DNA from 3 places in the Mesorhizobium sp. M4B.F.Ca.ET.058.02.1.1 genome. Region 1 is predicted to be linked to each of the others. Evidence: predicted binding sites of a transcription regulator. Region 1 holds the regulator's gene; each other region holds the start of a gene.

Region 1 (6,502 bases):
GGGGCGTGTGTAAAGTCTGTACATCAATCCCTCCCAACCGCCCGCGCGGGGCCGGTTGAGGTTTGCACCGGAAGCGGTGCCGCGCTCAAGCGCGGCGCGGACGCCACACGGGTTTTTTCAGCGGTCCAGCGTCCCGCGACCGTTCATTGAGGAGGCTTACGCCCCCAGCCCGTCGAACAGGATGGTCGACAGGTAGCGTTCGGCGAAGGACGGGATGACGACGACCAGGGTCTTGCCCTTGTTCTCTGGCCGCGAGCCGACGACGATCGCCGCCTGCAGCGCGGCGCCCGACGAGATGCCGACCGGCACGCCTTCGAGGCGGGCGACAAGCCGCGCATTGGCGACGGAATCCTCGTTGGAGACCCTGACAATCTCGTCATAGATCGTGGTGTCGAGGATCTTCGGCGCGAAGCCGGCGCCGATGCCCTGGATCTTGTGCGGGCCGGGCTGGCCGCCGGACAGCACCGGCGAAGCCTCCGGCTCGACGGCGACGACATGCAGCGAGGGCTTGCGCTTCTTCAGCACCTGGCCGACGCCGGTGATGGTGCCGCCGGTGCCGATGCCGGCGACGAAGATGTCGACCTCGCCCTGGGTGTCGTTCCAGATCTCCTCGGCCGTGGTGCGGCGGTGGATCTCGGGGTTGGCCGGATTCTCGAACTGCTGCGGGATGATGGCGTCGGGCAAGGTGGCGGCAAGCTCGTCGGCCTTGGCGATGGCGCCCTTCATGCCCTTGGGACCTTCGGTCAGCACCAGTTCGGCGCCGAGCAGCGCCAGCATCTTGCGCCGCTCGACCGACATCGTCTCCGGCATGGTCAGGATCAGCTTGTAGCCCTTGGCGGCGGCGGCGAAGGCGAGCGCAATGCCGGTGTTGCCGGAGGTCGGCTCGATCAGCGTCGTCCTGCCGGGGGCGATCCTGCCAGAGGCTTCCAGCGCCTCGATCATGGCAACGCCGATACGGTCCTTGACCGAGGCGATCGGGTTGAAGAATTCGAGCTTGGCCAGGAGATTGGCGACGACGCCCTTTTCCTTCGCGAACTTGTCGAGCCGCACCAGGGGGGTGTCGCCGATCGTCTCGGTGATCGAATTGAAGACGCGGCCGCGGCCGGGCACGCGCGCGGAGGTGACGGGCTTGTTCATTGTTTCGCTCCCAGGACAGGCAATTGCATCAGCGACAGAATAGGGCTTTCAGCCGCGCAAGATAGGCTGCCGGTCGAAAATATCCGAGTGGGGCGCGTGCTGAAAACGCTGCCGCCCCGGAATAGCATTTTCCGGATCGGCTTGTTTCCGGAATGGTTTGGCCGAAACGGAAGCGCGATGAGACGGGTGCTCTATTGCCTGGCCGCGATCGCCGCCGCCGCGCCGACCATGAAGCCGGCGGCCGTGCGGTTCAGCGCCTTCAGCGCGCGCGGCGACTTCAGAAACCAGCGCGCCTTCGCAGCGAGCGCCAGATAGGGCACCAGCACGACCAAGAGGACAATGACGGTGAGCGCGACGAGGATGCCATAGTCGGCCAGCGTGATCGTCTTCAGGTCGACGATGGTCGGCGTGATGGCGAGGTAGAAGATCATCGTCTTCGGATTGCCGAGCGTCACCGTGAGGCCGGCAAGGAAGGAGGCGACGAGCCCGCCCTTGCCCTTTCGCGCCTCGACAGTCTCCGGCGTGATGCCGCTGGTCCAGAAGCGCCAGCCGAGGAAAGCGAGATAGGCGACGCCGGCCCATTTGATGGCGAGAAAAACCATGCCGAAAGTCTGCGCGACGAAGGCAAGACCGAGCATGACGGCGGTGAGATAGGTGAGATCGCCGAGGATCAGGCCAAACGACATCGCCAGCGACGAACGGAAGCCGGAACCCAGCGCCCGCGCCACAAGCGCGGTGACGCCGGGGCCCGGAATGGCAGCGGCGATGCCGAGGGCGGCGCTGCAAGCGACAAATCCGGTGAGCGTCATGGCTTTCGGTCCAGATGAGTGCGCCTTGTCGCATACATCCGAATGGAATTGAATTTCCTGAGGACTGGATTCGATTGCACCAGATCTCGCCGGGTCAACCCGAGGCGGCCCCAACAGGATTCCCAGGCCGGCTCAATCAGGACCGGCCGTCGCCATAGGTGACGCGCCAGATGGTGCCGTTGCCGTCCTCGGTGAGGATCAGCGCGCCGTCCTTCGCGACAGTGACGCCGACCGGCCGGCCCCAGACATCGTCGTCGGAGATGACGAAGCCGGTGGCGAAATCCTCATACGCGCCGGTCGGCTTGCCATCCTCAAATTTCAGCCGCACCACCTTGTAGCCGGTGCGCACGCCGCGGTTCCAGGAGCCGTGCAGGGCGACGAAGGCATCGCCCTGATACTCGGCCGGGAAGCTCTTTTTGTCATAGAAGGCGATGCTGAGCGGCGCCGAATGCGCCTGCATCAGCACGTCGGGAACAGTGACCTTGCCAGCAAGGTCGGGGCGCGCGCCCTTGTGGCGCGGGTCCTCGTTGGCGCCGATGTAATACCAGGGCCAGCCATAGAAGCCGCCTTGCCTGACCGTCGTCGCATATTCGAATGGCACGTTGTCGCCGAGCCCGTCGCGCTCGTTGACGACGCACCAGAGCGCGCCTGTCTGAGGCTGCACCGTCATGCCGGAGCAGTTGCGCAGGCCGGTGGCGAAGCTGCGCCGGTTCCTGCCGTCCGGATCGAAGGCCAGAACGTCGGCGCGCCCTTCCTCCGGTCCCCAGCTCGCGCCGAGCGGTGCCGACGCCGCCCATTGCGCGAGCCCGCCTTCCGGCTCGGCGCCGATGTCCTCGGCGACGTTGGAGCCCGATCCGACCGATAGGTAGAGCGTCTTGCCATCAGGCGAAAAGATGATGTCGCGCGTCCAGTGATGGCTGGAGGGGATGTCCGGGACGATGGTTTCCGGCTTGCCCTGCGCCTTCAGGTCACCTTCGCGGTAGGCGAAGCGCACGACGCTGTTGCTGTTGGCGACATAGACCCATTGCGGCCTGTCGCCCGACGGGTAGAAGGCGATGCCATAGGGCCGGGTCAACCCTTCGGCGAAAATGGCTTGCTGCGCCGGCCTCGCGCCGCCCTCGGCGAGGCGATAGACGCGGATCTGGTTGGCCTTGCTGTCGGCGACAAACAGGTCGCCATTGGGTGCCACGCGTACGACGCGTGGATTGTCGATGCCGGAAGCAACGAGTTCGATGGAGAAGCCGGGCGGTAGAAGCGGCTTGACCCCTTCGGGACGATCGCCAACGCCCGGGCCGTTCGATGACGAGCGGGTGCGGTAGGGCGCCGGCAGGTCCTGCGGCTTGATCAGCCGGCGCACTCCCGGACGGTCGGCCTTCCAGTCGCCGAAAGCCTTGCTGCCGGTCAGCACCGGCTGGTCCGCAAGCGCTGCGGTGGCGACGAGCATGGCAGCTCCCGCAAGACTGGCAAACCGGATCATACCGTCCTCCAGGGTTGGTTTGGCCATGGGCAGTCAAGGCCAGGTACGGGACAAACGGAAAAATCAGACCGGCGTTCCGCAACGAAGGGGGCACAGGTGAACTTAAGGGTGGTAGTGGGTGCTCAGCTGCCTTCCGCATAGAAATCATCGTCCAGGCGCCTTTCCAACGCGACCAGATCGGCCGGCAGCGGCAGGCCCATGGCGCGCAATTCCTGCAACTTCTCGCGCAGCTGCTCCCGTATCTCGTGCTGGTCCTCGGGCTGGTTGACCATTTCCTCGAGCAGCAGGCTGATCTGGGCCTTGAGCGATTCCAGCGCCATTTTTCTTCTCCTCCACTGCCTAGGTGTACTGAGATCCGGTCAGGCCGGGTCGAAAATGGTGGTCTCCGAGAACCGGAGCGGAGCGTACTTGAAGTACGTGAGCACCGGAAGCGCGGGAGATCGCCATTTGCAGGCCGGCCTCACACCTAACGCAGCATGCGCGAAATGAGCTGCGCCGTATAGTCGACCATCGGCACGATGCGGGCATAGTTAAGCCGCGTCGGACCGATGACGCCGAGTGCGCCGACGACACGGGCGTCCTTGTCGCGATAGGGCGCCACGACCAGCGACGAGCCGGACAGCGAAAACAGCTTGTTTTCCGAGCCGATGAAGATGCGCACGCCGGGCCCTTCCTCGGCGAGGTCGAGCAGTTGCAGCAGCCCGTCCTGCGTCTCCAGATCCTCGAACAGATGGCGCAGCAATTCGATGTCGGCCTGGGCGGTGACGTTTTCGAGCAGGTTGGCGCGGCCGCGCACGATGAGCCGTGCCGGCAGGCCGCTTTCGGCGCCAGCCCAGACCGCCAGGCCCTTTTCGACCAGGTCCTGCGACAGCGTGTCGAGGGCGGCCCTGGTCTCGTCCTTGATGCGGGCGATCTCGACGCGCGCCTCGGCCAGTGTGCGGCCCCGGATATGGGCGTTGAGGAAGTTGGAGGCCTCGTGCAGCTGCGACACGGTGGTGCCGGCGGGCAGGTCGACGACGCGGTTCTCGACGTCGCCGTTCTGCGACACCAGCACGGCCAGCGCCTTGGTGGGTTCCAGCTGGATGAACTCGATGTGCTTCAGCGCCACCTCGTTTTTGGCGGCGAGCACCAGGCCGGCGCCGCGCGACATGCCCGACAGCATCTGGCTGGCCTCGGTCAGCATATGCTCCAGCGTGGCGCCCGAGCCGGAGGCGCGCACCTGCGCTTCGATGATGCGGCGCTCCTCGTCGGAGAGGTCGCCAAGCTCCATAAAGGCGTCGACGAAGAAGCGCAGGCCGGTCTGCGTCGGCAAACGGCCGGCCGAGATATGCGGGGCATAGATCAGGCCGAGATGCTCGAGATCGCTCATCACGTTGCGGATGGTGGCCGGCGACAGCGAAGAGGGCAGGATGCGCGACAGGCTGCGCGAGCCGACCGGCTCGCCATCCCTGAGATAGGATTCGACGATGCGCCGGAAGATATCGCGCGAGCGCATATCAAGCGACTGGAGCGCGGGCGACTGCGATGCCGGATCGACTGCCTTGGTCATTCGAGCCAAAACCTCCTGCTCAAATATAGACTTAGGCCGTGCCCGCGCAACCCGGTCCATTTTCCTTTGCGCCATGCGCCGCATGCGTCTACAAGCCGCCAACGAATCCTTGAAAACCAAAAGAAAGAAGAAAGAGGCCTCGATGCGCCCCTCCAAACGCCAAGCCGACGAAATGCGCGCCATCTCCTTCGAGCGCGGCGTCTCCAAGCACGCCGAGGGTTCGTGCCTCGTGAAGTTCGGCGACACGCATGTTCTGTGCACGGCAAGCCTGGAGGAAAAAGTGCCGGCCTGGATGCGCAATTCCGGCAAGGGCTGGGTGACGGCCGAGTACGGCATGCTGCCGCGTTCGACCGGCGAGCGCATGCGGCGCGAGGCTTCAACCGGCAAGCAGGGCGGCCGCACGCTGGAAATCCAGCGGCTGATCGGCCGTTCCTTGCGCGCCGTGGTCGACCTGCAGGCGTTGGGCGAGCAGCAGATCACTGTCGACTGCGACGTGATCCAGGCCGATGGCGGCACCCGTACCGCCTCGATCACCGGCGGCTGGGTGGCGCTCCATGACTGCCTGCGCTGGATGGAGGCGCGGCAGATGGCCAGCGTCGCCAAGGTGCTGAAGGACCATGTCGCGGCGATCTCCTGCGGCATCCATGACGGCCAGCCGGTCCTCGACCTCGACTATCTCGAGGATTCCTCGGCCGGCACCGACGCCAATTTCGTCATGACCGGCAAGGGCGGTATCGTCGAGATCCAGGGCACGGCGGAAGGCGAGCCGTTCTCGGAGGAGCAGTTCGCGTCGCTGATGGGCCTCGCCAAGAAAGGCATTTCGCGCTTGGTCAGCCTGCAGCAGATGGCGGTGGCGTAGGTTTCGAATGCCGAGCCTGGGCACCCCCCTCTGGCCTGCCGGCCATCTCCCCCTCAAGGGGGGAGATTGGATATACGGCCGGCCTTCGCCAATTATCGGCGGTGCAAGGGGTGCAGCGGCACGAGAACTGCCAATCTCCCCCTTGAGGGGGAGATGGCCGGCAGGCCAGAGGGGGGTGCCTCGTGACACCCTCGGCAATTTTGGAATCAGCGCTCTACGTCACCGACCTACACGCTGCCGAGCAATTCTATGCCGACGTGCTCGGCCTCGACCTGATCGGCAGGGTCGAAGGCCGCCACGTCTTCTTCCGCTGCGGGACGGGCGTGCTGCTGCTGTTCAACGCCGAGGCGACCAAGATCCCGCCGGCACCCGATGCCAGGCTGAAGGTGCCGCCGCATGGCACAGTGGGCGAGGGCCATCTTTGCTTTGCCGCGAGCGCGGAGGAGATTGCCGGTTGGCGCCAGCACCTCGCGGCGAAAGATGTCGCCATCGAAAGCGACTTCGAATGGCCGCAAGGCGGGCGCTCGATCTATTTTCGCGACCCTTCGGGCAATTCGATCGAATTCGCCGAGCCAAGGATCTGGGGCCTGTGATGCATTCTTTGAACGGACACAAGATCGTCGTTGCCAGCCACAATGAAGGCAAGCTGCGCGAGTTCGCCGACCTGATGG
Region 2 (6,502 bases), 1.1 Mb from region 1:
GAAGGACGAGTTCCCGAGCTTCACTCCCGAATTGTTCATCAACACGTACCCGGTCACCAATCCAGCGGCCATTGCCGCAATCAGAGAGGGCTCTCGGCGTGCGGGTCTATCGTAACTTCTTTCCGTTTCTGAGGCCGGCAGCTTTCCTGAGCCAGCAGCCTTAGCACAAGCGGCGAATGACCGCTCAAAGGCGCGAAGTTGCCCTCCACAATATGGGGCCGGAGCGTCGATGTCCGATGGTGGGGATGCCCGAGCACCACAATGCTGCGCAATGACGTTAGATCACGGCTCTCATCCACGCCAGGAAAGGGCTCCACCACCCCGTCGGACCGTGCTGCATCCAGACGACATAAAAGCTGTAGCCCGGCAGAGACATTGGATGCGCCTTGGTGAGGGAGCCGTTTTCCAGTTCGCGGCCGACCACGACACTTAAAATCGCAATGGCTAGCCCGGCGACAACCGCTTCGATCGCATGCAGTTCCTCGCAAAAGTTCAAATCCCAGGCTTGTCCGGGGATCGGCTAGCACTAGCTCGTTGAACGGGTAGCTTCTGGGCTCGGCATGGTGTCCGTAAGTTTGCGAGCGGCCAAAAACATTATCGTGTACGCGGTTTTCCGCCGGTCCCAACCCGCAGCCGCGGTTCTGTCCAACAAATCGTCTAGAACCGGGTCGAGCGCGACCTTCAGTTCCGCTTCGTAGTTCAGATCGGTGGCCGCGTGTGACGGCGGCGGAATCACGTTGAAGTTCGTCACGTTCATGGCTCTATCCATTTGTCAGGTGCCCGCGCCTCATGGGCGCGGACACCGCCGTTTCTCGTCAGAAATCCATGCCGCCACTCGGCATTGCCGGCACCGCGGGTTCCTTCTTCGGCTTCTCGGCAACCATCGCTTCCGTCGTCACCAACAGGCCGGCAACCGATGCCGCATCCTGAAGTGCGGTCCGCACCACCTTCACCGGATCGATGACGCCCTCGTTGTAGAGGTCGCCAAACGCGTTGGTCTGTGCGTTCCAGCCCCAGCCGAATTCCGGCCTCTCGCGTAGCTTGCCTACGATGATCGATCCTTCCGCGCCGGCATTCTCGGCGATCTGTCGCACGGGCGCTTCGATCGCGCGGCGCACGATCTCGACACCGTGCTTCTGGTCCTCATTCTCGGCCTGAACCCTGTCCAGTGCCTTGGCCGCACGCAGAAGCGCCACGCCGCCACCCGGTAATACGCCTTCCTCGACCGCAGCGCGCGTCGCATGCATGGCATCGTCTACGCGGTCCTTGCGCTCCTTGACCTCGACCTCGGTCGAGCCGCCGACCCGGATGACGGCGACACCGCCGGCGAGCTTGGCTAGCCGCTCCTGCAGCTTTTCCTTATCGTAATTGGAGGTCGTCTCCTCAATCTGCGCCTTGATCTGGCTAGCGCGGCTCTGGATTTCGCTCTTCGAGCCGGCCCCGTCGACGATGGTGGTGTTCTCCTTTTCGATCACCACCTTCTTGGCGCGGCCGAGCATCGCCAGCGTGACATTCTCAAGCTTGATGCCAAGATCTTCCGAGATCGCGGTCCCGCCGGTGAGGATGGCAATATCCTCCAGCATCGCCTTGCGACGATCCCCAAAGCCGGGCGCCTTGACGGCAGCGACCTTCAGGCCACCGCGCAGCTTGTTGACGACCAGTGTCGCCAACGCTTCGCCCTCCACATCCTCGGCGATGATCAGCAGCGGCTTGGATGACTGAACGACAGCCTCCAGCACCGGGAGCAGTGCCTGCAGATTAGACAGCTTCTTTTCGTGGATAAGCACATAGGGCTCTTCCAACTCGACACGCATCTTGTCCTGGTTGGTGATAAAATACGGGCTGAGATAGCCACGGTCGAACTGCATGCCTTCGACGACTTCGAGTTCGGTCTCGGCGGTCTTGGCTTCCTCGACCGTGATGACGCCCTCATTGCCGACCTTTTGCATGGCTTCCGCAAGGAAGCGGCCGATCTCGGCGTCGCCATTAGCCGATATCGTACCAACCTGGGCGATCTCGTCATTTTTGGTGATCTTGCGGGCATTGGTCTTCAGCTCAACCACGATGGCTTCGACGGCCTTGTCGATGCCGCGCTTCAGGTCCATCGGGTTCATGCCCGATGCAACCGCCTTGGCGCCTTCGCGAACGATCGCCTGGGCAAGCACGGTCGCGGTGGTGGTGCCGTCGCCGGCGATGTCGTTGGTTTTCGAGGCAACCTCGCGGACCATCTGCGCGCCCATGTTCTCGAACTTGTCCTCAAGCTCGATTTCCTTGGCGACGGTGACGCCGTCCTTAGTGATGCGCGGGGCGCCGAACGACTTGTCGATGACGACGTTGCGGCCCTTGGGGCCGAGGGTCACCTTCACCGCGTCCGCGAGGATGTTGACGCCGCGCAGCAAGCGCTCGCGGGCATCGGAATGAAATTTGACTTCCTTGGCAGCCATTGGATCACTCCTTGTCTGGGCAGTTTTCATTGACTTGATTGAGGGTTCTATCGAAGCCCCGGTCAGGCGGCCTTCTTGACCGCCGCAGCATTCTCGATCACGCCCATCACGTCGCTTTCCTTCATGATGAGCAGGTCCTCGCCGTTGAGCTTGATTTCAGTGCCGGACCACTTGCCGAACAGAATGCGATCGCCCGCCTTGACGTCGAGAGGCGTGAGCTTGCCGCTCTCATCTCGCGAACCAGGTCCGATGGCGATGACCTCGCCCTCCTGCGGCTTCTCCTTGGCGGTGTCGGGGATGATGATGCCACCGGCCGTTTTTTCATCGGCCTCGACGCGGCGGACCAGGATACGGTCATGCAATGGACGGAACGCCATATCGTTCTCCTTCTGGACAAACAGATTTTTGAGGTTCTTCCACACCGGACCGGCAATATCGGATCGGTGCGGGGTGCGGCGACCCCTCGCGGGCATCGCGCGCATATCGAGCTAGTTCTGCGACTTTTCGGTTTCAAGAGGTTCGGCAGAATTTTTTGGCACTCGCACCAATCGAGTGCTAGTGCCATGAAAACATGTGGCTAATTTGGATTACAGCCGCGCATTCCCGCTTGAATTTTCCCGACGAAGGAACAAGATAATCCAAGCCTTCGCCGCCGGCGATGGCGTCAAACCGGAGTCTGACAAAGGAGCTTTTGGAAAGACGGAGGACCACGATGGACCGACACAATCCCAAGCCGATCAACCTTTCTCTTGTTCCCGAAACATCCGACCTCGCGCTCGACCGTTTGTTGTCGCCGGCGCGCCATTTCACCCATCCAGACGACGTCCTTAAGGAGGATACGCTCGACATTCAGGAGAAGCGGGCGATCCTCTCGTCCTGGGCCTCGGATGCCTGCGCGGTGGAATCCGTTCCGACGCTGCGCCGACCGCCGGGAGCCGAGCAGACGATCTCCTTCGATCAGATCATGGATGCCCTATGCCGGTTGGACAACGCAAACCGCCCGATCCCGGCTGAGAGTGGCCACAGGCACATGTCTGACCGCCTGGACGCCTGATGTCGCAAGTCAAGGAGACGCATATGGTCACTGCGGTCAGCAGGGAATTCCGCCTGCAGATGGAAGGCTACGGCCTGACCACGGCCGAAATCCACTACCATTTTCCTGACCACCCGAGCCTGCTCCAGCTCTATGTCTGGCAGGAATACGATCTTGCGCCGAACTTCCCGGAGCTGAAAGGCTTTCTCGACTATTGGGAAAGCGAGCTGGACGGCGCGCTGCACTCCGTGCGCGTCGCCCACCACCGGCTGATCAAGCCGTCGGAATGGCGCGCCGTCGACGGGGTCATTGCCATCCAATGAAGCTCATCTCGGGCCGCAGGGCGCCGATCATCCGTGGTTGGCTTGACTTGCGAGGAGCGCGCGCTGCCGGCAGAACCAACCCAGCCCGCCTTGCCGCCCTGAGGAAGGCCTTGTGCGCATCGCGTGCGCTGCGCCATCCGTCCAGCGCGTCACGGCAGGCGCGCGCGGCAGCACGCCAACTCCCTCCGCGCGCCCAATGGGGCCACTGCTGGTCCAGGCATTCCAGTGCCTCGAAGCTGCTGGCGACCTTGCGCGAGGCGGGGGGGAAAACGAACGTCGTTCATCACTTCCTCCGTTTTTGATGTCTTTTGCCAGCAAGCAATCGCCCTGCTCGTAACGCCAAGACGTGGAGCTCTTGCCGCATCGGAGCGCTCAATCGTCCTCGTCGGCATCAAGGAGGTCGATCAGTTCGGCAACGCGCGTGCCCGGCAGCGGCCGTCCTTCGCCCATCAGCGCCTCGTCGCCGTTGAGCCAGCCCCAGGCCTCACGCAGTTCCTCGAACGAGGCGCCGGTGGACAGGATATCGGCGATGAGCGTTTCGTCGATCGGCCCAAGGACCGAGACAACGTCCTTACGTGTCATTACTCATCGTTTCCTCCGTCCATGCCCGGAAACGGACGCCACCACGGGCTTCTCAATGACGACCCCATCTGGGTCAAGGGCGTATGGCTAGCTGCTACAGGACATCGCATCCATGGGCTGGTCGCCCGGTCCCGATCCGCATCGGCAGGAAGCCTATCTGGCGGGGGCAATTTCTTCCTTGCCAACTCGCATCCCCAGCCAGCGCTCCAAGGACTGGCGCTTCGTCGTGGTTTCAGATGATCAGAGAGATCAGAGACCATGTCGCTCTCCGCTGTACTGATCCTTTTCGCGATCGACCGGATGCTGCGGCGGTACGGAGACCGTTGCTTCGAATTTCAGGCATCAGTTTCCAAAGAGTGGTCCGCGCCAATCTTCGGTCCTGTCATCCATGACGGTGCCACGGGGACATCCTCGATAACCCCGACCCTGCGAGCCCAAGTCGTAAAGGTTTTGTGTGCCGCCTCGACAGACTTCCCGCCGTCGTAAGCGGAACAGCACGTTTCAGATGCCGCGGCGTGAAGAAGGCCACGTCTTTCGACCGCCCATTCCTCAAGGAACTCTATGGCATCCATAACACAGTCGATCCTTCGGAGAACGAAGCCGTCGTCCCTCACAAAAATCGGCTGCTTGAACGTTCCACTTTCCATAGCAACCTCCTTCTGGCCGTGGAGCGCATACGAGACCCACTCAGCGGGAATAGCCGTGCAAGGACACGCACAATTTCGCTGTGACGCGATGGGGTCACAGAAAAAATATTGGAAGTGCCTCTTGTGAGTTCAAGAGAGTGGCACACCGGGTTTCCACCCTTCCGCGGCGGTTTGACTGGCTTCCGATTCAAATGACCCTCCGTCCGAAGAAATCCGCAGTGCCGGCTAGCCGCGCCCAATTCATTTTCCTTTGGCTCGCGGCTTGCCGCCCTGAACCGAGGCGGAGGAATCTGGTCTGGGCTTCCTGTCACGAAGACAATGACCATGCCCTTGCCGCGCCACAGTTCCGATGCGATCTGAGTGGCGTTCTGCATCATTGTATCCCTCCCCGATTGGCGAAGGACGGCGGCGGCTCAAGCCGCCGCCACCACAACTGCCTCAGTGCTTGATTTCGATGCGCTTCGCCTGGGACTGCGCTTTCGCGGTCTTCGGCAGCGTGACCGTCAGTACACCGTTCTTGAAGCGGGCGTCTATCTTGTCCTCCTCGACCTCGTAACCGAGGCGGATACGGCGCTCGAAGCGGCCGTAGTAGCGCTCCGAGAACTGCCTGTCCTTATCTTCCATCTCCGAGCGCTTCTCGCCCTTCAGCGTCAGCACGCCATCGTCGAGCAGGACCTCGATGTCCTTTTCCTCCAGACCGGGTACTTCGGCGGTCACCTTAACCGCCTTCTCGCCGTCGGAAATCTCGACGCTCGGCCAGCCGCCGCCGAAGGAAGAAGCCCTGCCCAAGGCCGGCAGGCTGGAATCAAAGCCACGGAACACGTCGTCGAACAATCGATTCACCTCGCGATGCAAGGACAGGAACGGATCGCGATCATTGTCTCGAAAGACGCTCGGAAGCTGGTCGCCATTGCCACGGCTCCACGGAATAAGATCACGGACACTCATATGTCGTCTCCTTCTGTTCGGTCATGGATTACAATACTTTCCGGCGCGCCGGGCCTATCGTCCGGCGCCTTGTCCAGTCGGTCACCGGACAGCGTCAGGCAGCCCGGGTGTCGGCCTCGATCTGCCTCGCCTCGGCTTTCGGCTTTGCCTTGACGCTCCCGATTTCGATGCGGCGCGGCTTCATCTCTTCAGGAATCTCGCGCTTGAGATCGATCGTCAGCAGACCGTTCACGAGGCTGGCGTTCACGACCTTGACATGGTCAGCCAGTTCGAACCGTCTACGGAAGGCCCTTTCGGCAATGCCGTGGTGCAGGTATTCGGCATTGTCTTCCGCGGGCTTCTGGCCGGACACCATGAGCATGTTGTGCTCCTGGGTGATGTCCAGCTCATCCTGCGAGAAGCCGGCCACCGCCATGGTGATGCGGTAGTCGTCCTCCCCTTTTTTGGCGATATCGTAGGGAGGCCAGTTGTCGACTGTCTCCACACGGCTCGCGGATTCGAGCGCGTTCAACATTCGGTCGAAGC
Region 3 (6,502 bases), 2.6 Mb from region 1:
ACCGTAACCCGCGACGGCAGGACGATCTCGTGCACCTTGCCGTCGACGGTGAGTTCCAGCGGCATCACCTGCCCGGTGCGCGACGAGACGAAGCCGATCATCACATGGCCGGCCAGCTCGTCCAGGTCACGCGGCAGGCCGTGGCGCTCGACATAGTCGGAGCTGGCGAGCGTCGCCTCGCGCGCCGTGCCGATTCGGCGCGCGATCATGTCGCTGTCCGGCAGCGTGCCGGCGCGCACCACGCAGTCGACGCCCTCGCGCACGAGATCGACGAGGCGGTCGCCCTCGCCGATATGCAAGCTGAGCCCAGGATAGCGGGCGAGCAGCGCCGGCAGTTCCGGGATGACGACGGTACGAGCCAGGTTGCCGTTGATGTCGATGCTGAGCCGTCCACGCACCTCATGCGCGCCGAAGCCGCCCTCGGCGTCCTCGATGTCGGCGAGGATGCCGATGCAGCGCTGGTAATAGGCGTCACCATCGAGAGTGGTCGTGACGTGGCGGGTGGTGCGCCTGAGCAGTTGCACGCCGAGCCGCTCCTCCAGCTGCTTGATCGCGGCGGTGGCGCTGGAGCGCGGCAGGCCGAGATCGGCGGCGGCAGCGGTGAAGCTGCGCCTTTCCACAACGCGGGTGAAGAGCCGCATGCTGTCGAACCTGTCCATCGGTGATTGTTCGCACAGGATGAATAGTGTTGGCAATCCGTGCCCGATTATATCGTCCAGCAAGGCGAGTATATGCATCTCCATCCAAAACAGAAGGAGTTCTCGCCATGACCACTCGCCCCATCGCCCTGATCACCGGCGGCAGCCGCGGCCTCGGCCGCAACACCGCGCTCCACCTCGCCCGCAAGGGTGTCGACGTCATCGTCACCTATCGCTCGCGCGCCGACGAAGCTGAGGCGGCTGTCGCCGAAATCGAGGCCGCCGGCGGCCGCGCCGCGGCGCTCCAACTCGATGCGGGAGCCGTCGCCACCTTCCCTGCCTTCGCCGCGGCATTGAAGAATACGCTTGAGGAAACCTGGCAGCGCGATCGCTTCGACTATCTCGTCAACAATGCCGGCACCGGCCTGCGCAAGATGATCGCCGAGACGACTGAGGAGGAATTCGACACGCTGATGAACACCCATCTCAAGGGCGTGTTCTTCCTCACCCAGGCGCTGCTGCCGCTGATCAACGATGGCGGCCGCATCATCAACATCTCCAGCGGGCTGGCCCGCTTCGCCGCTCCCGGCTCGTCGGCCTATGCGATGATGAAGGGCGGCATCGAGGTGTTCACGCGCTATCTCGCCAAGGAACTCGGCCAGCGCGGCATCGCCGCCAACACCGTGGCGCCGGGCGCGATCGCCACCGACTTCAACGGCGGTCATGTGCGCGACAATGCCGAGATCAACCGCATGGTGGCCGGCGTCACCGCGCTCGGCCGCGCCGGCGTGGCCGACGACATCGGCCCGATGATCGCCTCGCTGCTGTCGCAGGACAATCGCTGGGTCAACGCCCAGCGCATCGAGGTATCGGGCGGGATGAATATCTAGGTAACCTGGCGGATCAGCCCTTCGAAGCCGTCGGCGAGATTGGCATTGCCGGCGGCGACGAAGCTCGAAAGGCGCCTGGCTCGCCCGGGGGTCTTGTTGGCATCGAGCAGCACTGCCCTGCCCTCATGCATGACAAAATCGAATTTCCCGTAGTCGAAGCCAAGTTGGCGCCTTAGCGCGCGAAGCTCGTCGGGAACCGGAACAGGTTCGCGGCGGATCGTATCGTCGCCCTTGACGAGACTTTGCGGCGAGACGTGGCGGGTGCAGCGTTCGCGTTCGCCGCAAAACAGCCAGAAGCGGGCTCCAAAGCCGTCCGGCTCCGGTTCGGGAACGAATTTTTCCACCACCAGATCCTCGCGGTCGAACACCGTCGTCGGAACATCGGCAAGCGAGCCATGGACACGATAGCTGTCCAAGGCTTCGAGGCGGGGAAACGGCTCCGGCTTGCCGGCGCGTCGCGACCGCCGGTTCAGCGAGCGCTCGCGCGTCCCCAGGTTGTTCAGGCTGCTCTTCACGATGACGGGCCCCTGCCAACCGTCGCCCCTGCCGATCACGGCACCGCTGACGCGACGCTTGGAGATGTCGGTGGCGCCGATGTTGAGGCAGAAGGGAAAGGCGCGCGCGTATTCGACATATTCGGCCGGCGTCACGGTCGCGTCGACATGCAGTACCGCGATGTCGGCTTCCGGCCTGGCCGCCGTGCCGGCAAGGATCCGGACCGAATGGCCACGGCGCTTCAGCTCTTCCAGCAGGTCGAAGAGCATATACGGGCTGTCGCGGCGTAGCAGCAGCCCACGCCGGCTCTGAAACCGGTCGAACTCATGCGTGATGACCGCGATGCGTGCCATGCGCCCCATTGGCTTCTCGAGCGTCCTCGATTACTCGATCGAATACAATGCGCTAACCAACCCAGGGTTTGCATGACAGAGCACTGGAATGCAATTCGCAAACACTGGCAGTTGCTCGGCTCGCCGTTGCGGCCGCCGGCTCAGGTGGTCGAGGCCTATGAACGCGAGCTCGAGCTTGCGCAATCGCACGTCGTCATGCTCGGCGTGACACCGGAGCTCGCCGGACTTGGCGCCACAATGATTGCGGTCGACGAGTCCGCCGACATGATCGCCGGCATCTGGCCGGGCGACACCGATATGCGCAAGGCGGTGCGAGGCGACTGGTTCGACCTGCCGTTTCCCGGTGCGAGCATCGACGCGCTGATCGGCGATGGATGTCTCTCGGCGATCGGCGACGCCGAAGCAAGACGGGCGCTTTTTTCGGCGATCGCGAGCGTGCTCAAGGCCGACGGCCGCGCCGGCATAAGGCTTTACGCCTCTCCCGAAACCCCGGACGACCCGAAGGATGTCCGCGCCCTGGCGCTGGGCGGTGGCGTCTCGACCTTCCACGAGCTCAAATGGCGCGTGGCCATGACCGCAATCAGCGGCGTGCCCGACTACATCATACCGGTGACGAGAATCTTCGAACAATTTGAAGCGATTTTCCCCGATCGCGTGGAGCTTTCGGCGCGCACCGGATGGGACCTGCCGGTCATCGGCACCATCGACGTCTACCGCAACTCTTCGGCTATCTACAGCTTCGCCCCGGCTGACGCGGTGATTGGCGAGGCGCATGCGTTCTTCGACAATGTCGGCGTCGTTCCGACCGGCACCTACGGGCTCGCCGAACGTTGCCCGCTGCTGGCGCTGCGCTCGCCAAGGCGCTAAGGGGCACCTATGAAATTCCTTCGCGATCCCATCAGCGAAAGACCGCGTTCCTGATGCGAATCCAGGCCGGGAAAAATTTCGCGCGGTTCGTTCCTTGCGCGCGCCTTGACTCTCGAAACCCTCCGGCCTATCTCAGCGCCACGTTAGCACTCGCCTTGCGTGAGTGCTAACTCATATCCGGCCTCGCCGGATGGAGGAACAGTTCTCACCGTTCTCATCGAGGAAGACACTTATGGCAAAGTCCAAGTTCCGCCCGCTTCATGACCGCGTGGTCGTTCGCCGGGTCGAATCCGAATCCAAGACCGCCGGCGGGATCATCATCCCGGATACGGCGAAGGAGAAGCCGCAGGAGGGCGAGATCATCGCCGTCGGCTCCGGCGCTCGCGACGAAGCCGGCAAGCTCGTGCCGCTCGACGTCAAGGCCGGCGACCGCATCCTGTTCGGCAAGTGGTCCGGCACCGAAGTCAAGCTCAATGGCGAAGACCTTCTGATCATGAAGGAATCCGACATCATGGGCATCATCGGCTGAACATCGGCCTCACCGTCAACTGAATCTTGAATCTGCGGGTTCGCCCCGAACCCCTGCCAGGAGCTTACAATGGCTGCAAAAGACGTAAAATTCTCCCGTGATGCCCGCGAGCGCATGCTGCGCGGCGTCAACATCCTCGCCGACGCGGTGAAGGTGACGCTGGGCCCCAAGGGCCGCAACGTCGTCATCGACAAGTCGTTCGGCGCCCCGCGCATCACCAAGGACGGCGTCACCGTCGCCAAGGAGATCGAACTTGAGGACAAGTTCGAGAACATGGGCGCGCAGATGGTCCGCGAAGTCGCTTCGAAGACCAACGACATCGCCGGCGACGGCACCACGACCGCGACCGTTCTCGCCCAGGCGATCGTCCAGGAAGGCCACAAGGCGGTTGCCGCCGGCATGAACCCGATGGACCTGAAGCGCGGCATCGACCTCGCCGTGACCGAAGTCGTCGTCGCTCTCGGCAAGGCCGCCAAGAAGATCAAGACCTCCGAGGAAGTCGCTCAGGTCGGCACGATCTCGGCCAATGGCGACGAGTCGGTCGGCGCCATGATCGCGGAAGCGATGCAGAAGGTCGGCAACGAAGGCGTCATCACCGTCGAGGAAGCCAAGACCGCCGAGACCGAGCTGGAAGTCGTCGAAGGCATGCAGTTCGACCGCGGCTACCTGTCGCCCTACTTCGTCACCAACGCCGACAAGATGGTCGCCGATCTGGAAGACGCCTACATTCTCCTCCACGAGAAGAAGCTCTCCAACCTGCAGGCCATGCTGCCGGTGCTCGAGGCTGTCGTGCAGACCTCGAAGCCGCTGCTCATCATCTCGGAAGACGTCGAAGGCGAGGCGCTGGCCACGCTGGTCGTCAACAAGCTGCGCGGTGGCCTGAAGATCGCCGCCGTCAAGGCTCCGGGCTTCGGTGACCGCCGCAAGGCCATGCTGGAAGACATCGCCATCCTCACCGGTGGCCAGGTCATCTCGGAAGATCTCGGCATCAAGCTTGAGAATGTCGGCCTCAACATGCTCGGCCGCGCCAAGAAGGTGTCGATCTCCAAGGAGAACACCACCATCGTCGACGGCGCCGGCAAGAAGGCAGAGATCCAGGGCCGCGTCGCCCAGATCAAGCAGCAGATCGAGGAGACCACCTCGGACTACGACAAGGAGAAGCTGCAGGAGCGTCTGGCCAAGCTCGCAGGCGGCGTCGCGGTGATCCGCGTCGGCGGCGCGACCGAGGTCGAGGTCAAGGAAAAGAAGGACCGCGTTGATGACGCCCTGAACGCGACCCGTGCGGCCGTGGAAGAAGGCATCGTTGCCGGCGGCGGCGTGGCCCTGCTGCGCGCTTCTGGCAATCTCAAGGCTACCGGCGCCAACTCCGACCAGGCCGCCGGCATCAACATCGTGCGTCGCGCGCTGCAGGCTCCGGCCCGCCAGATCGCGGCCAACGCCGGTGCTGAAGCCTCGATCGTTGCCGGCAAGATCCTCGACAACAAGGGCGCCACCTTCGGCTACAACGCCCAGACCGGCGAGTATGGCGACATGATCGCCATGGGCATCGTCGACCCGGTCAAGGTCGTGCGCACCGCCCTGCAGGACGCGGCCTCGGTCGCTGGCCTGCTGGTCACCACCGAAGCCATGATCGCCGAAGCTCCGAAGAAGGAAGCTGCCGGCGGTATGCCGGGCGGTATGCCGGGCGGTGGCATGGGTGGCATGGACTTCTAAGAAAGTCCATAAAGCACGCCCATCACCTTACGTTGCTCAAGCCCGCAAGCGGGCTTGAGTGGCGGCATGGACTTCTAAGAAGTCCATAAAGCACGCCCATCACCTTACGTTGCTCAAGCCCGCAAGCGGGCTTGAGTGGCGGCATGGACTTCTAAGAAGTCCTGTCCCATCACGAATAGTGAAGGGCGGCAGAAATGCCGCCCTTTTTCGTTAGGCTCGCTTGATTTTGCACTCGGTGACCTTCGCCACGGAATCGACTCCCGCCCGCATCGTCGAGACCATGGTTATGTGAAGGAATAGGGCCTGGCGCGAAAAGCCGCCGCGCTGAGGCCCAGCCCGGCGAAGCGCTGCCGCCAGTCATCAAAGCCGGGGACCCGAAGGGCGACGGCGGCTGGCTCGGCCAGTTCATAAAGCTGGCCGTGTCGGAGGTCGCGGAAAAGCGGGCCGGCAGCGAGACCGTCCTCACCAAGCTCAGCGAGCTGATGTTCGTCGATGTTCTGCGCCGCTATGTGGAATCGCTGCCGCCGCAGCACACGGGCTGGCTGGCCGGCCTGCGCGATCCGCACCTGGGCAAGGCGCTGGCGCTGATCCATGATCGACCGGCGCATAACTGGACGGTGGGGCGCTAGCGAGGGAAGCCGCGCTGTCACGCACCGTGCTCGCCGAACGCTTCACCAGGCTCGTCGGCATGCCGCCGATGCACTATCTCGCCAAATGGCGGATGCAGATCGCTTCGGAATTGCTCAGCGCCGGCAACAGCAGCGTCGCCAACATCGCGGCGGAGATCGGCTACGAATCCGAGGCAGCGTTCAGCCGCGCCTTCAAGAAGGCGATCGGCGTCCCGCCCTCGGCCTGGCGGCTTGGCGTTCGGCCTACGCCCGGTTCCGGAAGCCATGAGGCTTCCGAACCCGAAGGCGAACCGGCCGTGGCAGCGAACTAGCGATCCGTCAGCGCCAGCTTGGCGCCTAGCATGACGAAGGCTCCGGCGAAGGCGCGGCGCATCCAGGTCAGCACCTT

What was found. Region 1 encodes HrcA, which represses chaperone genes, less so after heat shock. Its sites were predicted from a motif close to GTTAGCACTCNCNNNNNGNGAGTGCTAAC; they were not measured.
Region 2: the regulator HrcA is predicted to act here: its motif matches at 2,976-3,004, upstream of EJ073_RS14525 (co-chaperone GroES).
Region 3: the regulator HrcA is predicted to act here: its motif matches at 3,386-3,414, upstream of groES (co-chaperone GroES).

The regions. Positions count from the first base shown of each region.
Region 1 covers NZ_CP034450.1:4,074,709-4,081,210, forward strand. The annotation lists gene EJ073_RS19970 (glutathione S-transferase family protein) at 1-24, opposite strand, end outside; gene cysK (cysteine synthase A) at 157-1,137, opposite strand; gene EJ073_RS19980 (LysE family translocator) at 1,329-1,946, opposite strand; gene EJ073_RS19985 (sorbosone dehydrogenase family protein) at 2,083-3,423, opposite strand; gene EJ073_RS19990 (hypothetical protein) at 3,546-3,743, opposite strand; gene hrcA (heat-inducible transcriptional repressor HrcA) at 3,890-4,972, opposite strand; gene rph (ribonuclease PH) at 5,115-5,831, shown strand; gene EJ073_RS20010 (VOC family protein) at 6,014-6,424, shown strand; gene rdgB (RdgB/HAM1 family non-canonical purine NTP pyrophosphatase) at 6,424-6,502, shown strand, end outside.
Region 2 covers NZ_CP034450.1:2,926,501-2,933,002, forward strand. The annotation lists gene EJ073_RS14505 (LuxR C-terminal-related transcriptional regulator) at 1-115, shown strand, start outside; gene EJ073_RS14510 (hypothetical protein) at 278-496, opposite strand; gene EJ073_RS14515 (hypothetical protein) at 527-757, opposite strand; gene groL (chaperonin GroEL) at 816-2,444, opposite strand; gene EJ073_RS14525 (co-chaperone GroES) at 2,507-2,821, opposite strand; gene EJ073_RS14530 (hypothetical protein) at 3,157-3,498, shown strand; gene EJ073_RS14535 (usg protein) at 3,522-3,800, shown strand; gene EJ073_RS14540 (DUF982 domain-containing protein) at 3,784-4,026, opposite strand; gene EJ073_RS14545 (hypothetical protein) at 4,173-4,382, opposite strand; gene EJ073_RS14550 (DUF982 domain-containing protein) at 4,718-5,029, opposite strand; gene EJ073_RS14555 (Hsp20/alpha crystallin family protein) at 5,468-5,977, opposite strand; gene EJ073_RS14560 (Hsp20 family protein) at 6,072-6,502, opposite strand, start outside.
Region 3 covers NZ_CP034450.1:1,484,807-1,491,308, forward strand. The annotation lists gene EJ073_RS07390 (LysR family transcriptional regulator) at 1-659, opposite strand, end outside; gene EJ073_RS07395 (SDR family oxidoreductase) at 767-1,528, shown strand; gene EJ073_RS07400 (hypothetical protein) at 1,525-2,376, opposite strand; gene EJ073_RS07405 (class I SAM-dependent methyltransferase) at 2,449-3,243, shown strand; gene groES (co-chaperone GroES) at 3,476-3,772, shown strand; gene groL (chaperonin GroEL) at 3,842-5,485, shown strand; gene EJ073_RS31825 (cupin domain-containing protein) at 5,845-6,114, shown strand; gene EJ073_RS31830 (helix-turn-helix transcriptional regulator) at 6,141-6,425, shown strand; gene EJ073_RS07430 (LysE family translocator) at 6,422-6,502, opposite strand, start outside.